DNA from 3 places in the Blautia caccae genome. Region 2 is predicted to be linked to each of the others. Evidence: riboswitches for the same ligand, from Rfam matches in the RefSeq annotation. Region 2 holds a riboswitch; each other region holds the start of a gene.

Region 1 (3,257 bases), on a different contig from region 2:
GATGCCACCAACCCTGAGGCCAGAGAATATGTCTGGGAGAAATGCAGAAAGAATTACAGGGAAAACGGAATCAAACTCTTCTGGCTGGATGAAGCGGAACCGGAATATACCACCTATGATTACGAAAACTACCGTTACTATGCCGGAAGCGTCATGCAGCAGGGAAACATTTACCCCAGAGAATACGCCCGCGGCTTCTATGAAGGCCAGAAAGCAGCCGGCCAGGAGGACGTTCTGAACCTGGTGCGCTGTGCATGGGCAGGAAGCCAGCAGTACGGTGCCCTGATCTGGTCCGGCGATATCCACTCCACCTATCAGGATTTCCGCAACCAGATCGTGGCCGGCCTGCAGATGGGGCTCTCCGGAATCCCCTGGTGGACAACAGATATCGGCGGCTTCCACGGCGGCAACATTTATGACAAGGACTTCCAGGAACTGCTGATCCGCTGGTTCCAGTTCGGCGCCTTCTGCCCTGTTATGCGCCTTCACGGCAACCGCCTCCCGCGCACACCGCTCTACAAAGCAGACGGAGAGGAGACTGAGGGAACCGGCGCAGACAATGAGATTTGGAGTTATGGGGAAGAAAATTACCAGATCATGAAGAAATTCATTGAGATCCGTGAAATGATGCGGGATTATACCAGAAGCCTTATGGCTGAGGCACACGAGACAGGCGCTCCGGTTATGCGTACCATGTTCTATGAATTCCCGGAGGATTTAAACACCTGGGAACTGGATACCCAGTACATGTACGGCCCGGACATTCTGGCGGCTCCTATTGTGGAACCCCACGCCTTCAGGCGGAAGGTCTATCTGCCTGAGGGCAGCACCTGGACCAATGCCCATACAGGTGAAATTCTGGAAGGCGGACAGTGGATCGAAGCGGAAGCTTCCATGGATACCCTTCCTGTATTTCTGCGGGATGGCAGACAGGAATATCTGATCAAAAATATATAATATAAAATTCAGTGTTGACAATTTTCTCCAGCCGCTATATGATTATGGCAGGAAAAATACCTGAAAACAATTGAATACGCAAGGGGAGCTGACGCGTCGGCTGAGAGGAAATACGAACGGATTTCGACCCTGAGAACCTGATACGGATAATGCCGGCGTAGGAAGCGAACCAGAAGTTTATGTAATATTTGGTGCACCCCATCAGGGGTGCATTTTTTTCACCTCTTCTATCTCCTTCCGGGCATTTCCGTGTCACACAGAAAGGAGATTTACATGCAGTACACAACACAGATGGACGCTGCCAGAAAAGGCATTATCACAAAAGAGATGGAATCGGCAGCCAAAAAAGAACAGATGGATGTCAGAGAACTCATGGCTCTCATGGCCAAAGGCCAGGTCATCATTCCCTGCAACAAAAAACACACCTCTCTGGAGCCAAACGCCATTGGTTCCATGCTCAGAACGAAGATCAATGTAAATCTGGGCATTTCCAGGGACTGCAAAGACATGGACATGGAAATTGAAAAAGTCAACAACGCGGTAAAAATGGGTGCTGAATCTATTATGGATCTGAGCTCCTACGGGGATACCCGCACCTTCCGCAGACGCCTGACAAAAGAATGCCCTGCCATCATCGGAACCGTCCCCATCTATGACGCTGTAGTCTACTATCACAAACCCCTGAAAGAGATCACTTCCCGGCAGTGGCTTGACATTGTCCGCATGCACGCCGAGGACGGGGTGGACTTCATGACCATCCACTGCGGCATCAACAAAGAGACTGCCGGAAAATTCAAACGAAACAAACGTCTGACCAATATCGTTTCCCGCGGGGGCTCCATTATCTTTGCCTGGATGGAAATGACAGGCCAGGAAAACCCCTTCTACGAACATTATGATGAGATTCTGGATATCTGCCGGGAATACGACATTACCATGAGCCTTGGAGACGCCTGCCGCCCCGGATGCATTCAGGATGCCTCTGATATTTCCCAGATCGAGGAGCTGATCACTCTGGGTGAGCTGACAAAACGCGCCTGGGAAAAGGATGTACAGGTTATGGTGGAAGGCCCCGGACACATGCCCCTTGACCAGATTGAGGCCAATATGAAGATTCAGCAGACACTCTGTCAGGGTGCCCCCTTCTATGTGCTGGGTCCCCTGGTGACAGACATTGCCCCTGGATACGACCACATTACCGCTGCCATCGGCGGTGCCATTGCAGCCACCTACGGCGCTTCCTTCCTGTGCTATGTGACCCCGGCGGAACACCTGCGTCTGCCCAATCTGGAGGACGTAAAGGAAGGTATTATCGCTTCCCGCATCGCAGCACATGCCGCAGATATTGCTAAAGGTGTAAAAGGCGCTGCCGACTGGGACAATAAAATGAGTACAGCCCGCAAGAAACTGGACTGGGAAGAAATGTTCCGTCTCTGTCTGGACCCGGAAAAAGCCGGGCGCTACCGGGCAGAGGCAAAGCCTGAAAAGGAGGACACCTGCAGCATGTGCGGTAATTTCTGCGCAGTCAGGAACATGAACCGTATCCTGGAAGGTGAGATTGTCAGCATCTATGACGAATGATAAAAGCAGCACTGCAAATACGAAGACCTGTTAAGCAGTCACACAGCACATACATAAAGAGGTATATCAAATGATAACAATCAACGGAAATGCCATTCAGCTTACTGCCCCCTGTACAGTGGAAACCCTCCTAGTGGAACGGGGTTATTCCCTGCAGCGCATCGCTGTGGAGAGAAACGGTGATATTCTTTCCAAAAACCGTTACGCTGACACCATCGTTCAGGATGGAGATACCTATGAGATTGTCAGCTTTGTAGGAGGCGGCTGATTTGGAAGAAAGACATACGATCCTGTCCAAAGACGAAATCGAGGAAGTTCTTATAGAACGCCATACCCTCCCCATACACCGGAAACTCCGGAATGCCGGTGCCGCCATTGCCGGCCTCGGCGGTCTGGGCTCCCATGTGGCTGTAATGCTGGCGCGTACCGGCATCGGAAGTCTTCACCTGATCGATTTTGACCGGGTGGAGCCCAGCAATTTGAACCGGCAGATTTACAGGATGAAGCATTTAGGCAGGTATAAAACAGAAGCGCTGAAAGAAGAGATCTCAGAGATCAACCCTTACATCTCAGTCCGCACCGACACAGTTAAGGTAACAGAGAACAATATAGACCGCCTGTTTAGGGATGACAAGATCATCTGTGAAGCATTTGACCGGGCAGAAAATAAGGCCATGCTGGTCAACTATCTGCTGGAACACCGTCCGGATACTTTCATT
Region 2 (3,257 bases):
ATCCTTAAAGGCAAAGTAATCCGTCTCCAGATCTGCTACCTCTGTGGCAACTCCTGCCCACGCATAGAAAATCCAGATGGCATCCACGGATTTTGATTTCAGCGCGGAGACCTCGTCTGTGACCGTACTTGGGATCAGTTCCACTTTAGAGAAATCCCCGCCGTCTTTTTCCACCACATTCTGCATCATGGCTTTCTCAATGGGGGCATCCCAGGTGGCGTATTTCTTTCCTTCCAGACCTTTGGGGCGCTCCATCCCCTCCCCTTTTCTGGAGATAATGCCGGATGTATTGTGCTGGATCAGGGCTGCTACCGCTGTATTTGGCAGTGCGTTGTCACCTGCCACACCCGGTGCCATGCTGTCCTGGAAAGAGACACCAAACTGGGCTTTTCCCGATGCCACAAGAGCGTCCGCGCCGTCCTCCGGTGGCTGTACAATCTCTACATCCAGTCCCTCCTTCTCAAAATATCCCTTCTCTTTCGCCACGTAAAGACCTGTATGGTTTGTATTGGGGGTCCAGTCCAGCACGAAAGTGATCTTCTCCAAATCTTCGGACCCGCTGTCCTTCTTCCCGCCGTCACTGCTGCTGCCGCACGCCGCCACAGATGTGAGCATACAGGCTGTCAGGACAGCCGCCAGAATCTTCTTTTTCATCCTCCATTGTCCTCTCTGTTCTGTCTTATTTTGCCCGTTCCCAGGGCATGCTTTTTTTCTGCAGAATATCCACCAGCTTCATGAGAAGAAGGCTGATAATGGATATGAGAAAAATAACTGCAAACATTTTGTCAAAGGCAAACGCCTTTTTCACACGTGTCATATACACACCGAGGCCGGAAAAACCGCCCAGCCACTCAGAGATAACCGCTCCCACCACGGAGTAGGAGGCAGATATGCGCAGGCTTGCATAAAACCGGCCCATGGCCCCCGGCATCTTGATATATCGGAAGATCTGAAGCCTGCCGGCCCCCATGCTTCGTAAAAGGTTCATCATATCCTTGTCTGCGGAGCGGAATCCTTCCAAAAGCCCAATGGTGATAGGGAAAAAGGTCACGATCACGATCAGAATGACCTTTGGCAGCATCTCATATCCGAACCACAGCACCAAAAGAGGCGCGATGGCTACGGTAGGCACGGTCTGTGTAATAACGATCAGCGGATAAAACGCCTTGTAAAGCTTGTCAAAGCGGTCCATAAGAACTGCCATGACAAACCCGAAAACCACACCGCAGAAAAGCCCTGCAGCCGCCTCCAAAAGCGTCACCCTAGAATTCTCCATGAGCAGGGGAAATTCACTGATAAACGCCCTCACCACCTGTACCGGCGAGGGCAGCATATACCCCGGGACCAGGCCTGCCATGGAGACAGCCTGCCAGATGACCAGAATGGCGGCCAGGGCTGCAGATGCCCATAGCTTACTGGTGGTGCTTTGTAACTTTTTTCTCAATGGTCAGCACATCTCCTTCTGGCTTATAGGACACTTTAATATAGGCCGCAACAGAAGGTGCGCCTGCACGGACAGCGATGTGCTGGCATTCTTTTACAATATCCATAAGTTCATCATAGTCACCCTCAATGGCTGTCTCAAAAGGCCCTACATAATAGTTCAGCCCCGTACTCTTAATATAGTCAATGACCTCATCGACTATACGGATCAGTTCCTCGTCATTTGCTGTCTCCGGCAGTGTCTGGATTGCTACGCTTGCGTTCATTTTCTTTTCCTCCTTAGAAATTTATCATCGTTTTCTGCCGGGGAATCTGTGCAAAAGAAAAAGCCCCCGACAGGTTTTACCCGAACAGGAGCTGTTTTTCAGAACAAATGCGCACCGGTCTATGGTGCCTCTCTTATGCTCCCTACGCCGGCATTACCCGGATCAGGTTAAGGGTGAAAAACGATTACGGTTTTACTCTCAGCCGGACTTCTCTCCAGCTCCCCTGTTGTCTTCTCAAGTTTACTTCATTGTAAATTGATTGTCAAGTCAATCTCATATATCTTTATCGCCGTACAGCGCAATTTCCTCTTTCTGTCTCTCATCATACTCCCTGCACACGGTCTCTACGTCCGCCCCCTCACAGAGCTCTACGCAGAGTTCCTTGATGGTATTCCAGGTATTAAACGGGAGCGTGAAATCCTGATTGGGAATCTGGCCTCCGGATGCCAGACAGGATACAAACTTCTCAGCCTGGGGCAGCGTGGTGGCCTCATTTCCGCGTGCTGAGGATACCTTCCCCAGCTCCCCTGCAAATGCATTGAGCGTATCTGTGGTACACAGGTTTTCCAGGATGGCAAGCGCCTCGCCAAGATGCTCTGTATTGGGATTGACAGCCAGCCTCTGGTCCGCACCCACAACACAGACGGGACCTTCCTTCAGCACCGGCAGCGCGGTCATCTCGGCTGCAAACGGGTAGTCCCTGGCAAACGCTGCCGCGCGGCAGAGAGAACTGATAAACGCGCATTTTCCCTCAGCGAAAAAGGCGGCCTCCTCGTCACTGCCCGGCAGTGTCTCCAAGGAGCGTTCCACATCCAGATATTCCCTGTCGATCATGGTCTGCAGAAAAGCAAAGCCGTCCCGCATATAGGTACTGACAGGCGTTTCCCCCTTTGCAAGAGCGGCAGTAAGCGCCTCACTCTCAGGATTCTGATACAGCGGCCCCAGTCCCGCACACATGGCAGGAACACTCAGTCCAAAATCCTTATTGGCCCCGTAGGGAAGGATGCCGTTCTGCTTTAATACATCACAGACGTTCCAGAACTCGTCCAGTGTCTCCGGAATCTCCAGCTGATACTGATGGAGCATATCCACATTCCAGATCAGGCCAAAACCGGTATAGGACAGAGGGACAGAAAACACCTTCCCCTTATATGTACTCTGCCGGAGGGCATCCTCAGAAAGGCTGCTGATACAGTCAAGACCGGATAAATCATAGATAAAACCTTTCTGGTCAAACTCCAGCACATCCTCCGCCGGTATGATATACAGGTCATCCGCCTGTCCGCTTTCCATGCGCTTCAGCAGAAGTTCCCGGTAAGAAAGCCCTTCCTCTGCATAGAAATCCGCGAAATCACTGTACAGGATAATATTGCCCTTTGTTTTTGGATTGATCACATCAGAACAGCACTTATTTATAATCTCTGATATGTTTTCCCCCTGGGTAAAGAGGGTGATCACAACATCCGGCTCATTTTTATCAATGTATACTTCCGGCTCTTCCTTCTCTCCGGAACAGCCGCTGCATAAAAGCATACATGCAAGTGCCGC
Region 3 (3,257 bases), on a different contig from region 2:
GCACATTCTGACATTACGGCTCTTTAAATCCTCCAGTACCTGCAGAACGCCCGGTTTTATCCGAATCACTTTTTCATAACAGTCATATATCATCCTGTTGAATTCGTCAATGATCTCATCGCGTTCCAGGCGGATCCCGTAACTGCTGCGGAAATACTCTGCGGATTCCTCCATGGTCATGGTCTCCAGCTGCTCCTTCGTATCCTCCCCGGGTCTGATTCCTTTCCGCCTCAGATAGATTTCCCCTGCCCGGTCCCACAGCCCCATAGAGTCGAACAGCGTACCGTCCGCATCGAAGACAGCCCCTTTTATTTCTCTCATTTTTCTGTCATCTCCTTCGCCAGAGCCAGCAGCTCCTCACAGGCTTTTCTGATATCCGGCTGTCCGTAGATACCGGATATGACAGACACTCCGGCGGCACCGCTTCCGGCAAGCTGCATCAAATTCTCTTTCTTGATCCCTCCGATAGCCACAACGGGAATGGATACAGCCCGGCAGATTTCCTGCAGTGTTTCCCGGGATATCACATCTGCATCCTCTTTTGTAGAGGTAGAAAATACCGCGCCGACTCCCAGATAATCCGCGCCCATTTTTTCAGCCTGCAAAGCCTGCTCCACGGTTCTTGCAGAGACGCCTATGATCTTGTCAGGGCCCAGTTTTTCCCTGGCGCTTCCCGCCTCCATATCGCTTTGTCCCACATGTACCCCGTCCGCGTCCACAGCCAGCGCAATACCCACATTGTCATTGATAATAAAGGGCACGCGGTAGCTGGCCGCCAGCGCCTTCATGTCCTTTGCCTCGCGCAGGAACTCATCATCCGGCATATCCTTTTCCCTGAGCTGCAGAAGCGTGATACCTCCGTCCAGGGACGCCTTAACCTGTTCGTAAAGTGTCATTTCCCCCACCCAGGACCGGTCCGTAATGGCATACAAAAGCAGGGCACGCCTCACCAACTCTCTCTTCTCAACGCAATTCATATTTTGCTCCTCTCTCCAGCTCCCGGCCGGTCAGTTTATATACTTCATCGATCAGGTGATTCCTGCAGCCTGCGTTGCCGCTGTTCTCCTCTGCCATTTTCTCATATGCCTTCTCCCCGCACAGGCCCATGGTGATGACAGCAGCAGCCACGGCCTCCAGCTTTCTGTCAGGATTGGCAGCCAGATAGGCTGCGGTGAGGGAGCTTAACATACATCCGCAGCCAGTGATCTTTGCCATGACGGGATGCCCGTTTCTGATTATGTATGTGTTTTTTGTATCTGTCACAATATCCACTGCGCCGCTTATGGCGATCACAGCTCCTGTCCTTCCTGAAAAGTCTCTGGCCAGCGCTATGGTCTTTTCCAGATTCTCCTCTGTCACAGCATCCGCTGCGTCGGCATCCACACCTTTGGAGCTGCTTCTGCCTCCGGAAATGGTCTTGATCTCAGATATATTTCCCCGGATGGCAGTAAATGGAATCTCCCTGAGCAGCTCTTCTGCTGTCTCCCGGCGGTATGTGGATGCGCCGGCTCCCACAGGGTCAAGCACAATGGGGCGGCCAAAACCCGCAGCACTTTTTCCGGCCAGAAGCATGGCTTTTACAGAGCGCGGATGGAGAGTTCCCATATTGATATTTAAGCCGTCGCAGAGACGCCCCATTTCCTCTGCTTCCTCCTCCCCGTCCGACATCGTCGGGGAAGCGCCGCAGGCCAATGTAATATTGGCGCAGTCATTTGCAGTTACATAATTGGTGATGTTCTGAATCAGAGGCGATCTTTCTCTGACATTTTCCAGTATTTCTCCCAGCATTTCTGTTCTCCTCTCTGCATCCTGACAGGGCCGCCGAACACAAAAAGGGAGACGCCAACACGTCTCCCGGAATCGTCCTTCTCTCCCTACGCTGGCATTACCCATATCAGGTTAAAGGGTCGAAGTTGATTACTTCCTCTCAGCCTGCCGCTACAGACTCCCCTGATGAATTAACTGACTATAAGAATACCACACCTGCCTGTATCTGTCAAATACTCCCTGTCTATCCTCATTTCTTCTCCAGCCCTCTGTCTGTGAGTTCATAGATGGTATCGCACACCTCCTCCATATATTTCCTGTCATGGGAGATACTGATGACTGCCCCCTCAAAATCAGCCAGCAGTTTTCGGATGACCGGCCCGGAGAGCGGTGAAAAGTTTCTGGTCGGCTCATCCAGAAGGAGCACATTGCTGCCGTCCAGGCTCATTTTCAGAAAGAACAGCTTTGCCTTCTGTCCGCCGGAAAGCTGGGAGATGCAGTGGTCCATCTCATCCGCCGTGTATTTCATACTGCCCAGATAGGTGCGTATCCTGCTGATTTCTTCTTTGTCACCCGTCTTCTCAAGAAATTCCGGCGGCGTCCTGCTGCCGTCCATTTTTTCCTCATAGTTCTGCGGCATATAAGCGGCCCGGATATCGGTACGCCCCTCCATGGTTGCAGCAATTTTTTTAAGCAGTGTTGTCTTTCCCGTACCGTTTGCCCCGGTAATGCAGATTTTTTCCGGTCCTTTTACAGTCAGATGAATCTGTGTTGAGAGCAGCCTGTCTCCAACCGCGAGTCTGTCGAGAGAATACTCCAGCACTGTCTTACCGTTTGGAATGGAGGTGCCCTTTTGAAAACGGATAAAAATAGCATCCTCTGTCTCGGGTATCTCCGTCCTGTCCTCCGCCTCCCTCTGATACCGGCGTTCCATGGCTTTTACCGCATGCATTTTCTTTTTCAAAAGCTTGCCTCCGTGAGGATTCTGCCGGCTGATATTTCTCTGGTCACTCTCCACTTTCTGCTGGATCCTGCGGAACCGTTCCTCCTGTTTTTCAGCTTCCTCCCGCTCTTTTCTTGCGATGCGTTCCTGATTGGTGAGCCCTCTTGCCCTGTTTTCCATATACGTTTTGTAGTCCATCTTTGCCACCGTGTACCTGGGCTTTGTCTTTCTGTTGATCTGCTCCAGATGAATGATGACATTGGCTGTGCGCTCGATCAATGTCTCATCATGGGAGATATAGAGGATGGGAATATGACTGCTGTTCATAAACTGTTCCATCCACTCCAAAGTCCTGATATCAATGTCATTGGACGGCTCATCCAGCAGAAGGATATGGGGATTTCCCATGAGGATTCCCGCCATCTGCAGCTTGATTTTCTCTCCGCCGGAGAGCTCTCCCATCTTCTGCTGGGAATAGTAAATATCCGCCGGTATTCCAAGCTCCCTGCTTATCTTTGAAAGCTCTTTGGGGGACATATTATAAAAG

Evidence for each region. Region 2 has a riboswitch for thiamine pyrophosphate ahead of WMO65_RS14400 (thiamine-binding protein). Riboswitches for the same ligand answer to the same signal wherever they lie in the genome.
Region 1: another riboswitch for thiamine pyrophosphate. It lies ahead of thiC (phosphomethylpyrimidine synthase ThiC); the one in region 2 lies ahead of WMO65_RS14400 (thiamine-binding protein).
Region 3: another riboswitch for thiamine pyrophosphate. It lies ahead of thiM (hydroxyethylthiazole kinase); the one in region 2 lies ahead of WMO65_RS14400 (thiamine-binding protein).

What each region holds. Positions count from the first base shown of each region.
Region 1 covers NZ_JBBMFP010000008.1:209,244-212,500, forward strand. Annotated here, with positions in the region: gene WMO65_RS11085 (glycoside hydrolase family 31 protein) at 1-957, shown strand, start outside; TPP riboswitch at 1,029-1,137, shown strand; gene thiC (phosphomethylpyrimidine synthase ThiC) at 1,231-2,538, shown strand; gene thiS (sulfur carrier protein ThiS) at 2,609-2,806, shown strand; gene thiF (sulfur carrier protein ThiS adenylyltransferase ThiF) at 2,808-3,257, shown strand, end outside.
Region 2 covers NZ_JBBMFP010000012.1:63,212-66,468, forward strand. Annotated here, with positions in the region: gene WMO65_RS14390 (ABC transporter substrate-binding protein) at 1-654, opposite strand, end outside; gene WMO65_RS14395 (ABC transporter permease) at 680-1,444, opposite strand; gene WMO65_RS14400 (thiamine-binding protein) at 1,413-1,709, opposite strand; TPP riboswitch at 1,832-1,944, opposite strand; gene WMO65_RS14405 (ABC transporter substrate-binding protein) at 1,983-3,257, opposite strand, start outside.
Region 3 covers NZ_JBBMFP010000009.1:134,301-137,557, forward strand. Annotated here, with positions in the region: gene WMO65_RS11895 (HAD family hydrolase) at 1-321, opposite strand, end outside; gene thiE (thiamine phosphate synthase) at 318-977, opposite strand; gene thiM (hydroxyethylthiazole kinase) at 964-1,788, opposite strand; TPP riboswitch at 1,855-1,962, opposite strand; gene WMO65_RS11910 (ATP-binding cassette domain-containing protein) at 2,018-3,257, opposite strand, start outside.